Prochlorococcus marinus str. MIT 1013: one gene and its partner. The protein of the gene in region 2 interacts with the protein of the main gene of each other region in a pairwise test. Links are inferred from orthologs where the notes say so. Each region holds a gene or a part of one and is shown on either strand. Other genes may lie near its edges. The genes, in order: ligA and leuS.

Region 1 (8,254 bases), 1.1 Mb from region 2 along the record:
CATCGCATTCCGGCTTGGTTTGTGATTAGTGAAACAGATAATAAAGTTGTTAATGAAACACCGTATATTGTCGCTAGAACAGAAGATGAAGCGAAGAAATTAGCACGTGAACAATATGGAGATTCAGTCAAAATTGAGCAAGATGAAGATGTTCTAGATACATGGTTTTCTAGCGGATTATGGCCTTTCTCCACATTAGGATGGCCTGATGAAACTCATCCTGATTTTCAACGTTGGTATCCCACCAATACCCTAGTTACTGGCTTTGACATTATTTTCTTTTGGGTAGCAAGAATGACAATGATGGCTGGAGTCTTTACGGAGAGGATGCCATTTTCTGACGTTTATATTCATGGACTTGTTAGAGATGAGCAGAATCGAAAGATGAGTAAGAGTGCAGGAAATGGTATTGATCCTTTATTACTAATAGAAAGATATGGAACAGATGCTTTGAGGTTTGCTCTTGTTCGTGAAGTTGCCGGTGCTGGACAAGATATACGTCTTGACTTTGATCGTCAAAATCAAACTTCAGTAACGGTTGAGGCCTCTAGAAATTTTGCTAATAAGCTTTGGAATGCAACTAGATTTGCTCTTATCAATCTTGAGGGTCAAGATTTTGAAAATTTGGAGAAATATGATTTATCGAAGTTGCAATTATCAGATAAGTGGATTTTATCAAGACTTGCTCGAGTCAATCGTGAGACTGTTAATCGATATGAAAATTATGCTTTAGGAGAGGCAGCTAAGGGATTATATGAATTTGCTTGGAATGATTTTTGTGATTGGTATTTAGAACTAATCAAACGTCGATTGAATACTTCAGAAAATTTTTCTCCTGATGAATTACTAGATCAAAAAATAGCGAAAAGTATCTTATACAAAGTTTTAAGTGATCTTTTGATTATGCTTCATCCTCTAATGCCTCATTTAACAGAGGAGCTTTGGCATGGATTAACTGGTTTAGCTGAGGATCAATTCCTAGCTTTGCAGCCTTGGCCAAAATTAAATGAACAAGACTTGAATATTGATTTAGAGATTTCTTTTTCTGATTTATTTGCATCTATCAGATTGATTCGCAATCTAAGAGCAGTTGCTGGGTTGAAACCCTCTCAAAAAGTTCCTGTCATGTTGGTCTCTGGCAAGGAAGTCTTGCAAAACACTCTAAAAACATCAATCAATGATATTGCTGTTTTGACTAAGGCTAAGGAAGTCCAAATATTATCTCCAGAAGAAGCAAAATCATTACCTTCTATGAAAGCTTTAGCCGGCGTAAGTGGAGAGCTAGAGGTGGTTCTTCCTATTGAAGGATTGATAGATATAGCTTCTTTACGATCAAGGCTTGAAAAAGATTTAAATAAAGCACAAAAGGAAATAGAAAGTTTCTCTGGACGTCTAGCAAATAAAAATTTTGTTGATAAAGCACCTAAAGAGGTTGTTGAGGAATGCAGAGCAAACTTAACGGAGTCAGAAGCGCAAGTCCGTCTAGTCAAAGAGCGTCTAATGGGATTGGATTGAACTCTCTTAACTATGTCTGACAACTTAGAAATTCTGGTTAATAATTTCATTCCTTTTTTAAGTAGCCCTTTTGGAATTTTAGTTTTTGCTTTGGTGTATGTTTTTTGGGTGTCTTTTTTGTTGCCAGGCTCATGGCTTTCCATGTTGTCTGGCTTTCTTTATGGCACCTGGCTTGGAAGTTCGGTGGTTTTTGTGGGAGCTTTTATTGGAGCTCATCTAACTTTTTATTTAGGGAGAACTTTTTTAAAAGAATGGGCTCGAAAAAAAGTCTCTAATTTTCCAAAAGTTCAAATAATGGAGAAAGCTGTTAAACGTGAGGGTCTCAAAGTCATTCTTCTCACAAGACTTTCTCCACTTTTTCCATTTGGCTTACTTAATTTTACATATGGCTTGAGTGAGGTAAAAGTTCGTGATTTTACTCTTGGAATGATTGGTATATTACCTGGCACAATTTTATATTGCAGTTTAGGTTCCTTAGCACTCAAAGTTTCAAATTTTCGTGCAGTACTCTCAGGAAGATCTGATACTAGTTCATTTATTTGGAGCTTAATTAGTATTTTATCGACTATTTTAGTTGTTATTTTAGTTTTACGTTCAACAAAAAAACTCAACCAGGATTCTCAATCATTAGATTAATCATCAGCTTTTAAATTCCAATCTTCAATCGCTGCAAATACGATAAACCAATAAAGTCTTATGCGATTAAAGATACCTTTTTTAGAAACAAGCATTTCATATTTTGCGCGTCCACATTCTGTTTTGATTAAAGAAAAGATTAGATTCTTATCCATTTTTAAATTCTAATCATTTTTACAATAATAGCTTAAATTGAGTTTCGTTAATTATTTTTACTCCAAGCTCTTCTGCTTTTTTTAATTTACTCCCCGCTTTTTCTCCTGATAATAAGAAATCAGTTTTTTTACTAATTGAAGAGCTGACTTTTCCTCCAGCACTCTCTATCAATTCTTTTGCTTCATCTCTTGTAAGCGAATCTAAAGTTCCTGTTAAGACAAAAACTTTACCATGAAAAATATTGGATTGGTTTGAATTGTAGTTTGACTCTAAATTCTCTCTTAGAGAAAATCCAATTGCCTTTAATTCTTTAATTAAGGTTTGATTATTAGAATCATCAAACCACTTAATTATTGCATCTTTCATCTCATTTCCGAATCCATAAATATTCGATATATTTTCAGGTGACTCCTTAGCAACAGTATTAAGTTCCTCGATACTATGAAAGTTTGTTGAAAGAGATTTAGCATTCGCTTCTCCTATGTGAGGTATCCCTAAACCGTAGAGTTGTTTGTGCCAATTTTTGTTTTTAGACTCGTTAATTTCTATTAGTAAATTCTTTGCAGATTTTTCACCAAATCTTTCAAGTTTTAAAAGGGAATCAATTTCAAGTTTGTATAAATCTGCGATTGACTGTACATATCCTTCATTTACTAATTGATTAATAATCTTTTCACCTAATCCTTCTATCTTCATTGATCCTTTACTGACCCAATGACGCAAAAGACCTTTTAATTTTGCTGGGCATCTAGAATTAACGCATTTCGTTATTGCTTCGTTCTCTTCTTGAATTAACTTGGAATCACATGCTGGACAGTTTTCAGGAAATTTTACTAATTTTGCATTAACTGTTCTAAATTCTTTTATAACTCTAATAACTTCAGGAATAATTTCTCCAGCTTTTCGCACAATTATGGTGTCATCATAATGAAGATCTAAAGATTCAAGTCTGTTTGCATTATGAAGAGTTGCACGATTCACAGATGTTCCTGCAAGCTCAATAGATTCAAACTCTGCTACTGGTGTTACAGCGCCAGAGCGACCTACTTGGAAAATTAATTTTTTTAACTTAGTCGCTTTCTCTTCTGCTGGATATTTAACAGCTATGGCCCATCTTGGAGCTTTATGTGTAGATCCTAGGATGTTTTGTATCTCAAATTTATCTATTTTTACTACTATTCCATCGGTGGCATAAGCTAAAGAATCTTTTTCGATTTCCCAATACTTATAATAGGCATTTGCTTCATTTAAGTTTTTTTTTGTTTCATAAGCAGTATTAACTTTAAAACCAATACTTTTTAAAAACTCAAGTGATTCAGATTGAGAATTTGGTTTTTTCAAATTGCTATCATTTGGCTCCCAATTGTCTGGTAAATAAATACTATATGCGAAGAAGTCAAGTTTTCTAGATGCAACTATTTTGGGATCTAATTGTCTTAATGTTCCTGCACAAGAGTTTCTAGGATTTGCGAAGAGTGGTTGATCAGTATTTTTTCTCTCAATATTGAGTTTATCAAATATATTATTAGGCATGAAAGCTTCTCCTCTAATTTCAATCCAAGAGGGTGGATTTTTTAATAATAAACTTAATGGAATTGTAGAAATTGTTCTGATATTAGTAGTGATATCTTCTCCAGTTTTTCCATCTCCACGAGTTGCTGCTCTAGTTAAAATCCCATTTTCATATCTTAGTGAAATAGCATTCCCATCAATTTTTAATTCACAAATTAGTTCTGGATTATCATCTTCCTTGAAATTTTTATTTTCTGAACTTATTAATTTTCTGATCCTTGCGTACCAAGTTTTTAATTCATTTACATTAAAAGCATTGTCTAGGCTTAAAAGAGGAATATTATGATCAACATTTTTGAAACCTGTAGAAGGGACACCTCCTAATCTTTGGGAAGGGCTATCATAAGTAATTAAAGATGGGTGGATATTTTCAATTTCAATTAACTCTCTATATAGTTGATCATAAACAGCATCGTCTATCTCGGGTGCATCTAATACATAGTAGGAGTAATTTGCTTTATTGAGTAAAGCTCTAAGCTCTTTTGCACGTTCATAATGTTGATTTAAGTTTGAATTCACTTCTCACATTTCGCTTCATTATGTATTGGCTTTCGCAATACGATCTATTTGCCAATTTTCGTTTATTTTAATAAAAGTGAAGTCTAGGGGCATTTCATTTTTCTTATCTTCTGATTTCAAGCTTAGTGTGAGCATTATTTGATTGTCTTCTATTCTTGGCCGCCCTGACTTCAAGTTTCTATATCGATTTAATTGCAAGCTACCCAAAAATTTGATGAAGTCTTGTCTATTGACATGTGATTTATAAGCTTTTGTAGTAAGTCTATAAGCCCCATCTATTCGGCCAGCTGCAATCTGATCAAAAAACTTTTTCACAAGAGGATTAATACCTCTAGCACTTATGACCAGTTTGATTGCGTTAAAAGTCCAAAAAAGGAGAAGTGCGCCAACTCCAACCAAGAGAGCTTTTAATCCAATTGCTTTGATAAGAGCACTATCCATTTTTTTAATTCCTTTTAGTTAAAGATTCTGACTTATTAGCCATGAGATTAGCTTGTTTGTTATTGATAGTTAGACAGAATGTTATCGGAATAATAATGCTAACGAGTTCTCGGCATCAATGTCTTTAATACCTGTTTTACCATTATTTCTTGAATTAAACAGACAATATTTTCAGAACTCTTTGCTCGAGAATGAAGTTCCCAGAGTCTCTCTTCGTTGGAGTGATGGCCGCATGAGCACTACGGCTGGGATCTATAGAAGTAAAACGAATTTCTTCGGAGTTAAAGCTAGTGAAATAATTTTGTCTAGACCAATATTGGAACATCTTCCCCACAAAGCATTGATGAGCACCTTGTGCCACGAAATGATTCATGCCTGGATTGACCACGTTCTGAAAGTTGAGGAAGCACATGGGCCTAATTTTCATCAACGTATGGCAGAGATCAATTCCGCTCAAACGGATTTCCAAGTAACAGTTCGTCATTCGTTTCCAATAACAAAAAAAGCCCCAAAATGGGTGGCAACTTGCCCTTCATGTAAGAGAACTTTTAGCTATCGGCGTATTGTTAGAGGTGCTGCTTGTCGAAGTTGTTGTAACAATTATTTTGGAGGTAGATGGGATCAAAAATGCTTACTTGAATTTGAACCTTTATCTAAAAGTAATAAATAATTTTTTTCTATAATTGGCTTTAATTTTTGAATAATTTCATCTTTACGGAGATTCACTTGTTGGTTTGAAAGCGTTAAATTTAAAAGATGAGCTCTAATAACAATCGTCATCCAATTCGACAGCGATCTCGAGCACCTCTTGATCGCAGAATGGATCAATGGATAAAAACTGGGAAACAGGTTGTAGATGGTGTTGCAGGTAATCGACCTGGTCAAAGAAGGGGAGGATGGCAAGATAAAGAGACTTCAGCAAATTTCAAAAAAGTTGGTCGTTGGATGGAAGAGAAAATTGATTGGTTTTTTGAAGATGATGACGATTGGTTGGATAATGAAGATTTAGATGATGAACCGCTTCGAGAAAGCATAAACAATACAAAAAGACCCTTAACTGCTATTTCTTTGAGAGCTCCTAAAGCTTTACCACCTCAGATTCAAGGAAGGAGAAGCAATTCAGGCGAATTGGATGAATGGCCAGATGATCAATCTTTTAAATTAAGTAAGTGGGAAAGAAAAGATAGTGAACTTAAGCAAAATGTACCCGAGTTAAACGATTCTTTTCAAGATGAGCGAACTCCTCAAAGAAGAAAAAACATACCAAGATCTAGTCGGAGAAAATACTAGTTGTTGTTAAAAAGCCTTTCTTGGTATTGGTCCTAACCATTTTTCTAACTTTGGGCTGAAAACTTCTCTGATTACAGTTAATTCTTTTTGATGGCGAAAAAATCGATAATGCCTGCTCCAAAAAGGGCCATCTTCTTGAAATTCTGCTTTCAACCAATTGGCATTAACTAATCCCAAGCCATCAACTTCTCTAAAAAGCTCGGAGCGTCCTTGGGTCAAGCTTTTCCAGATTGGTTGATCCTTATTTTGCAGATGTTTTTCTGCTTCTTGATAATTCCACCAGCTTTCCGCCCATGCCAGGGTTAAATTTCCACATGTAAGCCAAACTTGTCTTCGTAGCAAAGGAGGCTCTAGTTCATTGACTTCTTCTGGGACTCCATTTTGATCATTATTTTCCATTTCCATGGATATGACTTTTATGGCAACCTCATGCCCTGTTAAAAGCTTGAGATGTCTGGTTGGGCTGCCATCACCCAATAGCATTAATTGCCATGCTCCAGAGAGTTTATGATTTCCTTTCCCTGAGAGAACATTTTCTTTCGAGGCTTTCCAAATCACTTCAGGGGAAGGTAATTGAGATTGATGTGAATTCACTGTTATCAGCTTGTTATTTGTAGTGGATCTTTTCTTTCAGCTTTTTTCATTTGCTCTATTTTTAACCATACAAGAAGTGCAGTGAGGTCTGCTTTGCTTACACCGGGAAGTTGAGCAGCATGTCCAAGACTTTTGGGCTGAGAAATTGTTAATTTTTCTCTCGCTTCTTTAGATAGTGTTTCTATATCATTGTAATTTAAATTTTTTGGTAATAACTTTTTACTTTGCTGTTTTAATTGATTTATTTGAGCTTTTTGTCTTTCTAAATAACCGGTATATTTAATATCTATTTCAACTCCTTCTTCAACATCTAAAGGAATATCCTTAGTTGCTAAATTATAATTAATTAGGTCTTTATAGTGAATATTTGTTCTTCTGAGGAAATTGGCCAGTGTTATTGAACCTTTAATAGCTGTTCCAGTAGAGGAATATATTTTTTTTGCACATTGATCACTTTCTTTAATGCGCTCTTTTTCTAACCTTGTTTTTTCTTGATCGATTAATTGTTGCTTAGTATTAAAAATTTTCCACCTTCTTTCATCAATTAATCCTAATTTGTAACCGAGGGGAGTTAAACGCCTATCAGCATTGTCACTTCTTAAAATTAATCGATACTCACTTCTACTAGTTAATACCCTATATGGTTCTTTTAAATCTTTTGTGACTAAATCATCAATCATAGTTCCAATATAACTACTCTCTCTTTCAAAAATAATTCCTTCTTGATTGTTTACTAATCTTGCAGCATTTAAACCTGCTACTAAACCTTGTGCTGCAGCTTCTTCATATCCTGTTGTTCCATTTAGTTGCCCTGCACTAAACAAACCACTTATTCTTTTTGTTTCTAGTGTTGCTTCTAATTGTGTGGCTGGTATGTAGTCATATTCAACTGCATAAGCAGGTCGAAGCATTACGCATTTTTGCAAGCCTGGAAGAGTTCTTAGCAGTTCTAACTGTAAGTTTTCGGGCAGTCCAGTTGAGAAACCTTGCACATACATTTCTGGAGTATCTCTACCTTCGGGTTCCAAGAAAATCTGGTGTGAATCTTTGTCAGCAAAACGTACAATTTTATCTTCAATTGATGGGCAATATCTTGGACCTTTACTATCAATAAAACCTCCATAAATAGGAGTTAAATGAAGATTATTTTTAATAAGTTGGTGAGTTGCTTTTGTTGTTCGCGTTATATGACAACTCATTTGTTCCCCACTTTTCCATGAAAGAGGATCAAAAGAAAAGAATTTATCTGAAGCATCGCTCAATTGCTCATCTAGGGAGTCAAGATCAATTGTTCGTCTATCGACGCGTGCAGGGGTTCCTGTTTTTAAACGATCAGTAGTAAAGCCTAACTTTTGTAATTCTTCAGTTAACCCTTCAGAGGCCTGCTCTCCTGCTCGACCTGCACTCATAGATTGATTGCCAATCCAAATTCTGCCTCCTAAAAAGGTTCCTGTTGTAAGTACAACTGCCTTTGCATGAAAAACGCTTCCAAAATAGGTTTTAATTCCTTTTATAAATCCAATTCTCTCTT
Region 2 (8,358 bases):
ACGGCTTATCATCGCAATTAACCCCTTTATTATTAGAAAAAGGTATTAAAGTAATAGATTTATCAGCTGATTATAGATTTAAATCATTGAAAAAATGGAAGGAAGTATATTCCAAAGAAGCTGCAAAATATCAAAGATATGACTATGAATTATGTCAAGAGGCTATTTATGGCTTTTCAGAGGAATTTAAAAATGAAATATCAAAATCTAGATTAATTGCTTGCCCAGGTTGTTACCCAACCTCATCTCTTAGTGTCCTTATTCCATTCTTAAAACAAGGATTAATAGAAAGTGAAGGAATTATTATTGATGCAAAATCTGGTACATCCGGCGGAGGTAGAAATCCAAGTGAACAACTCTTACTCTCTGAATGCTCTGAATCAATTAAGCCCTATGGAGTCATTGGGCATAGGCATAGGGCAGAGATAGAAAGAATCGCTAGTCACTTTGCTGGTCATGAAGTCAACTTGCAATTTACGCCTCATTTGGTGCCAATGGTTAGAGGTATTTTATCGACAGTTTATGCTCGTTTAAGAGATCCTGGATTAACAGCAGAAGACTGCAAAATTGTAATTGAAGCTTTTTATAAAAATCAACCATTTATTGATATTTTGCCTGTGGGTATTTATCCAGCTACTAAATGGGTTAAAAATACTAATAAAATTATGATTTCAGTTGAAGTTGATAAACGTAATGGAAGAATAGTACTGATGAGTGTTATTGATAATCTTCTAAAAGGTCAAGCAGGGCAGGCTATACAAAATTTAAATATTATGCACGGACTTGAATCAGATATTGGTCTTCCTAAGATTACTTATTACCCCTGAAGCCAGTTCTTATATTCATGGCTACTTTTGCTATCGCTAAAGGTAATATTATATGTTCCATTTGTTGAATTCTTTTTGTTAAAGTCTCTTTATTATCATGTTCTTGAATAGGGACTGCAGCTTGAATAATTATTGAGCCAGAATCAACTTCCTTTTTTACATAGTGAACCGTACAACCCGTAATAGTAACCCTCTCGTCTATTGCCTGCTGTATTGCATTAATGCCTTTAAAAGAAGGTAATAGTGATGGATGTATATTAATTAGTCGGTTTATATATCTATTAATTAATTCTTCTCCAGCAATTCTCATCCATCCAGCCATAACAATTAGTTCTACGGATAAATCCTCCAGTTTTTTTAATACCAGCATGTCATGTTCTAATCTTGTTTGACAATCTCTATGGTTAATAATTACATAGGGTATTTTGTATTTGATAGCCTTTTTTATTGCTAAGCAATCAGGATTATTGACAATTAATATAGAAATTTCTGCATTAAGTTGGTTATTTTGAATTGATTTAATAATGTACTCAAAATTAGAGCCATTACCGGAAGCAAGGACACCTAATCTTATTTTAGGCTCAAATAAAGGGCTTTCTGAATCTAGTGGGCTAATCAGGCAATGTTCATTTAAATCATAAGATATATTCTTCTCCATATATTTTTTATTATCTTTTTTCATTAAAAAATGATTATCTATAACTAAATATATGCCCTTTGGATGAAATTACAATATCTAAATATAAAGACATATTTAATAGTAATGAAAGTTAATTCAACATTTAGATTTCCCAAAGGTTAGATAAAAATAACTATCAAGCTTATTTACATTCCTATTTGTCAATTACTAAACATTCGCCAATTGAAAACCATTCTTGACTAATATAAATCAAATCAATTTGTTTAACGGTTCTCTTTTGAGAGTACCTGTAACAGAACTCATTAAGGAGTATTCTCATATCAATAATGGAAATAACTGACATCTTCCAGATGAATAACAACGATAAATGGTTAAGGTACTGCGATCTTTTATTTAGCGATGATTCATTAGGCTTTTGGCTAGATATAAGCAGAATGAATGTGGAGAAGAGTGATTTTGAAAAATTTAAGGACATTTATTCAAAAGCTTTTGATTCTTTAGAAAGTCTTGAGAATGGATCGATTGCCAATATTGATGAAAGCAGGCAAGTTGGTCATTACTGGCTTCGAAATCCGAAGATTGCTCCAAGTAAGGAAATTTCAGACTCCATCACCAAAGAAATTCAAGACATAACAAAGTTTGGAGCATCAATATTAAATGGTGAAATAACTAACAGCGATGGAAAAAAATATACAGATGTTTTTTGGATAGGTATAGGTGGTAGTGGTTTAGGTCCGTTACTTATTAACGAGTCATTTAAGAGAGAGTCAATTGGAATGAATCTACATTTTCTAGACAATGTAGACCCCGAGGGGATTTCTCATAAATTAAATTCCATTCTTCCTAATATTGAATCAACTTTGTTTGTAGTTGTTAGTAAATCAGGTGGCACTCCTGAACCTTTGATAGGAATGGAGCAAGCCATGAAGTTTGTTCACGATAACAACCAGAACTGGTCATCTCGAGCGATAGCAATTACTACAAAAGGTAGTAAGTTAGATGCCTTAGCTGCTAGCGAAAATTGGTTAAATATCTTTGATTTACCTGATTGGGTTGGTGGAAGGACAAGTATTACTGGTGCTGTTGGATTATTACCTGCCTCCCTAATTGGCGCTGACATTAACAAGTTTTTAGATGGAGCATCTCAAATGGATTCTCTAACAAGAGAAAAAGATATTAAAAATAATCCAGCGGCACTTTTATCCTTAGCTTGGTACAAATCTGGAAATGGAAAAGGGTTAAGAGATATGGTTGTACTTCCCTATAGAGACAGATTACAAGTTTTCAGTAGATATCTTCAACAACTTGTGATGGAATCCTTAGGTAAGAAGTTAGATAGAGATGGAAATCAAGTTAATCAAGGTATCGCAGTTTATGGAAATAAAGGTTCTACTGATCAGCATGCATATGTGCAGCAATTAAGAGATGGTATTGATAATTTCTTTGTTAATTTCATTGAGATTCTCCACGATCCAGCAGAGATAGTTGAAGTAAAAAATAAACGACCTGGGGATTACTTGTCTGGATTTCTTCAAGGAACAAGAGCAGCATTAACTGAAGGTGGGAGACAGAATTTGACAATCACATTTAAATCATTTGACGAGTCAAGTCTTGGAGCTTTAATTGCATTATTTGAACGAGCAGTAAGTTTATATGCTGAATTGATTAATGTTAATGCTTACAATCAACCAGGAGTTGAAGCTGGGAAAAAAGCCGCTACAAACATAATTAATCTACAAAAAGAAATTGAAGAACTTTTGGAAGATGGAAAAGAAAGAACTTTAAGACAAATTAATGATGCATTGTTTACTGACTCAACTGAGTCGATATATTTGATTCTGAGAAAACTTTCTGAAAATTCAGATCATTATTCAGTGAATGGTAATCAATCAAATCCAGATCAATTAATTATTTCGAAAAACTGATTTCTAAATAACTATATTCACTAATTTATTTGGAACCACAATTATCCGTTTTGGTTCTTTTCCATCTATCCATTTCTGAGCCGCATCACTTTTGATAGCTATATCCCCTAATTCATCTTTAGATAGATTTTTACTGGCATCGATTGATCCCCTAACTTTTCCGTTAATTTGGATCATAAGTTTAAAGCTATCTTGTTCAAGCGCACTTGCATCGAATTTTGGCCATGACTGAAGATGAATACTTTGAGTATTTCCGATTGTCTTCCAAAGCTCCTCTGCAATATGAGGAGAAAATGGAGAAGTTATTTTAACTAATATTGAAACAACATTAGTTAGACTTTCATTACTACAGTTATTAACTATTGAACTTAGGCCATTCACAGCTTTCATAAGTTCAGATATTGCTGTATTAAATTGAAGATTGTTCAAATCATCAGTAATTTCTTTAATAGCAATATTAATTAGACGTAAAGCTTCATCATCTTTAGACTGTTCTTTTTCTATATTTAATCTTGATTTACTCTTTGTTAGTTCTAAAGTATTAATAACAAATTTCCAGAGTCTCTGTATAAATCGATATTGTCCTTCAACATCTGAATCATCCCATTCTAAATCTTTTTCAGGAGGAGCTTTAAAAAGAATAAACATTCTGGCTGTGTCTGCACCATATTTATCTATGACTAATGATGGGTCTACACCATTATATTTAGACTTTGACATCTTTTCGTAGATAATATCAATATTTTCTCCAGTTATTGGATCTTTAGGATCATTAATATCTTTAATTTGATATTTTGAAAAATATTTATTATTATTTGGATTTTTAAAAGTAATAGCTTGAACCATTCCCTGAGTTAATAGCTTCTTAAAGGGTTCATCAATATTTAATAATCCACAGCTTTTCAGAGCTTTGGTTAAAAATCTTGAATAAAGTAAATGAAGGATTGCGTGCTCAATACCACCTACGTATTGTTTAACAGGAAGCCATTTATCTATTTCGCTTTTTATAAATGGATTTTGTTTATTTTCAGGGTTTATATATCTTAAAAAGTACCATGATGAACACATAAAAGTGTCCATTGTGTCAGTTTCTCTTTTTGCTTCATTTCCACATTTAGGACAACAAGTGTTTATCCATTCTGTTTTAGTGGTTAAAGGTGACTTTCCTTTACCAGTTAATTTAATATCAATAGGCAGAGAAACAGGTAGATCATCGTCTGGAACTCTTACTTGACCACACTTCTTACAATTAATTATCGGAATCGGACAACCCCAATATCTTTGTCTAGATATAAGCCAATCCCTTAACTTATACGTAGTTTTTGGTTTTGCCCAATTAGCATTTGAACCTAATTCAAGTATTTTTGTTTTTGCAATATGAGAATCAATTCCATTGAATGTATCTGAATTGATCATGATTCCCTTATCTACGTACTCAGCATTTAAATAACTATCATCTTCATCATTATTGGGTCTTATGACATAATTAATTGGTAAATCATATGATTTAGCAAACTTATAATCTCTACTATCATGAGCAGGAACACCCATAACAGCTCCTGTTCCATATTCCATAATCACATAATCGCCAATCCAAATAGGTATCTCTTTATTATCTGCTGGATTAATTGCATTTACTCCTAAATACATTCCAAGTTTTTTTCTACTATCTGAATTACGTTCTAGATCACTTAACTTTTCTTGTGTTTTCCTAAACTCTATTAATTGATTAATATCTTTATCATTTATTAATTGATCAATTAATGGATGATTTGAAGCTAAGACCAGATAACTTACTCCATAGATTGTATCTATTCTTGTAGTGAAAGCTGTTATTTTTTGGTTATGATTTTTGATATCAAATGTTATTTCTGCTCCGATTGACTTACCAATCCAATTTTTTTGCATAACCCTGACTCTCTCTGGCCAGTCATTAAGCTGAGCTAAGTCATTATTTAGATCTTCGGCAAAACTAGTAATTCGTAGAAACCACTGGTTTAATTCCTTTTTCTCAACTTTAGCTCCAGATCTCCACGATTTACCTTCAGCATCTACTTGTTCATTTGCAAGAACAGTTTGATCAATCGGATCCCAATTTACCGTTGCTTTTTTTTGATAGGCAAGATTATTTTTATGTAATTGATTAAATATATATTGAGTCCATTTATAATAATCTTCTTTGCAAGTAGTAACTTCTTTAGACCAATCTATTGATAATCCAAGTCGATCTAATTGATTTTTCATTTGTGAAATATTTTTATCTGTCCAGGTTGATGGACTCGTGTCTCTTTCTATTGCTGCATTTTCAGCCGGTAAACCGAAGGAATCCCATCCCATTGGATGAAGAACGTTATAACCTTGCATCCTTTTATATCTAGCCAGTACATCTGTAATGACATAATTCCTCACGTGCCCCATATGTAAGGAACCCGATGGGTATGGGAACATTGACAAGGCGTAAAAAGTATTGTCTTTGTTTACATCAGTATTTGTTCTATAGAGCCCTTGATTAGCCCACTCTTTTTGCCAATAAGCTTCTATCTCACGAGGCTCGTAACGCTGGTCACTAATCTCTGAAGTAGTATTATTCAAGGAAGATCTCCTTCAGTAGTTGATTTGCCAATCAGATAATGTTCTCATAAATTGATGCCCAATATGCGAATAGTTCTGAAATTACTACCAGGAACGCTTTATTTTCTTAGATCATAGTTAAACAAACTTTAAATCATGAAATATAATTTCTCAAAATATCAAGGACTTGGTAACGATTTTATTATCTTTGATGCACGTGGTAATAACTTAGATAATTTATTTACTGAAAATAAAGATAACTTTATTGAACATCTATGTCATAGAAATTTTGGCATAGGAGCTGATGGAATTATTCTTGTATTAGATTCCAAAAATAAATGTTTTGTGAAAATGAGGATATTTAATTCTGATGGTTCTGAACCAGAAATGTGTGGCAATGGTATAAGATGCTTGATTGCTTTTTTAAACGATAATAATGAAATTAATGATAAGTCTGAGATTCGAATAGAAACTAAAGCTGGTCTGATTCTCACCTCTATTGCTGGTAATGAAAATATTAAAGTAAATATGGGAGAACCTATTCTTTCTCCTGAAGATATACCTACTAAATTGTTAATGAATAATTTACCAGTTCCTAATGGAAAGATTACAATAAATGATGAAATTTTAAATGTTTATGCTGCTAGTATGGGCAATCCTCATATGATCGTATTTGTTGATAAAATTGACAATATACCATTCGAAGAATGGGGAAGATTCCTTGAAAAACACAATACATTTCCTAATGATACCAATGTTCACTTTGTTGAATTAATTGATAAATCAAATATTAAAGTTAAGGTATGGGAAAGGGGTTGCGGGCCAACACTAGCTTGTGGCACAGGGGCTTGCGCGTGTCTGGTCGTAACATCCAAGTTAGGTAAAACTTTAAACAACGCTAACATTTATTTACCAGGTGGCAAATTAGAAATTGAATGGCCCAACCAAGCAGGTCCAGTTTTAATGCAGGGGCCTGCCTTAAAAGTATTTCATGGCGAGATAGATATTTAATCATACTTGAAAATGAATAATATTTATCTCGATGCATCAGCGACTACTCCGCCACATATAGATGTTATTAATAAACTAAAGGATATTCAATCTGAATGCTGGGGGAATCCATCAAGTATCCATAAAGTTGGGGTTTTTGCAAGAGAGATTTTGGAAAGATCTAGATTATCAATAGCTAATAAATTAAAAGCTTCATCTGACGAAATTTTTTTCACATCTGGAGCAACTGAGTCAAATTATCTTTCTCTTAAAGTTGTATCTAATAATCTTGATAAAGGAAGACTTGTTATAAGTAGCGTTGAACACCCTTCTATTAACTTAATAGCCAATCAATTACATAATGATGGTTGGGATATTAAATACTGGCCTGTAGATCGTTATGGAATTATCAACCTTGATTTGTTGGAGGAGATGTTATCTCCTCCAACAAAAATGGTTTCGATAATCTGGGGCCAAAGTGAGATTGGGGCCATTCAGCCCATAAATCTCATAGGTAATGAATGTAAAAAACGAAATATACTTTTTCATACTGATGCTACACAGGTCCTCCCTAGCGGTCTTATTGATTGGAGTAAATTAAATGTTGATATGCTTAGTGCCTCTGCGCATAAACTTCAAGGCCCAAAAGGTATTGGATTATTAATGTTGCGTAGAGGCGTTCGAGAGTTATTACTTAATGATCCTTCATATGGATTTAAGAATGGCTCTATAAGATCTGGTACAGAGTCAGTTCCCCTTATTGCAGGTTTTTCAACAGCAATTGACCTTCTTAATGAATATATAGAGGTTACTGATAATCAAACATTATTCCCCAAGAATAATGTCTCCAAAATGACTTCTCTTTTAAAACAAAATCTAGCTAAGAATAAACAACTTACTTTTATTGGTCCTCATAGAGAACGTCTACCGAATAATCTTTCATATCTCTGTCATACAAAATCAATGTTTCCAATTAAAGGTAGAGAAATTGTTCGATTATTATCAAAATATGGCGTTTATATAAGTAGTGGTAGTGCATGCTCATCATCTAGTCAAGGACCAAATCCCATACTGGTAGCAATTAATGTTGATAAACCACTACAAGAATCTGGATTAAGAATAACTATTGGTCCATGGATTTCAAATGATGATATTAACTCAGTTTCAAATATAATAGATGAATCATTGCAATCTTTAGAACTCAAAAAACAATGATCATCAAATGAATAATAAGCTACCCTCAGATCTTAGAGAAGCAGAATCAAATGTTTATGAATCAATCCAAAGCTATTTTTCAAGTAATTCTCAACAATCTTTTCTTTCTATCAACCTAAGATTTGAAGGATTAAGAATTAATCCAATAATATTTCGTTTATCTAACAAACTAACTGAAATTAAATTCGAT

Evidence for each region.
Region 1: the proteins of leuS (region 2) and ligA interact in binary tests that used the Escherichia coli proteins (3 or more experiments, as listed by UniProt). The link is inferred for Prochlorococcus marinus str. MIT 1013 from one-to-one orthologs.

The regions. Positions count from the first base shown.
Region 1 is NZ_CP114778.1:1,375,256-1,383,509, reverse strand. The notes cover bases 1,863-4,853. They hold ligA (NAD-dependent DNA ligase LigA), read right to left. Parts: upstream 4,399-4,853; coding sequence 2,326-4,398; downstream 1,863-2,325. Other genes in these bases: O5633_RS08070 (hypothetical protein), read right to left, coding at 4,417-4,839; O5633_RS08080 (hypothetical protein), read right to left, coding at 2,148-2,306; O5633_RS08085 (TVP38/TMEM64 family protein), read left to right, coding at 1,863-2,151. Outside these bases: O5633_RS08090 (valine--tRNA ligase), read left to right, coding at 1-1,515; more of O5633_RS08085, read left to right, coding at 1,528-1,862; O5633_RS08065 (SprT family zinc-dependent metalloprotease), read left to right, coding at 4,958-5,509; O5633_RS08060 (RNA helicase), read left to right, coding at 5,596-6,129; O5633_RS08055 (chorismate lyase), read right to left, coding at 6,136-6,723; tRNA uridine-5-carboxymethylaminomethyl(34) synthesis enzyme MnmG, read right to left, coding at 6,729-8,254. UniProt on the Escherichia coli protein: DNA ligase that catalyzes the formation of phosphodiester linkages between 5'-phosphoryl and 3'-hydroxyl groups in double-stranded DNA using NAD as a coenzyme and as the energy source for the reaction.
Region 2 is NZ_CP114778.1:310,799-319,156, forward strand. Bases 3,191-6,285 are described here. They hold leuS (leucine--tRNA ligase), read right to left. Parts: upstream 5,985-6,285; coding sequence 3,396-5,984; downstream 3,191-3,395. Other genes in these bases: O5633_RS01695 (glucose-6-phosphate isomerase), read left to right, coding at 3,191-3,392; dapF (diaminopimelate epimerase), read left to right, coding at 6,120-6,285. Outside these bases: argC (N-acetyl-gamma-glutamyl-phosphate reductase), read left to right, coding at 1-827; purN (phosphoribosylglycinamide formyltransferase), read right to left, coding at 811-1,509; more of O5633_RS01695, read left to right, coding at 1,794-3,190; more of dapF, read left to right, coding at 6,286-6,974; O5633_RS01710 (cysteine desulfurase family protein), read left to right, coding at 6,987-8,168; O5633_RS01715 (DUF1995 family protein), read left to right, coding at 8,176-8,358.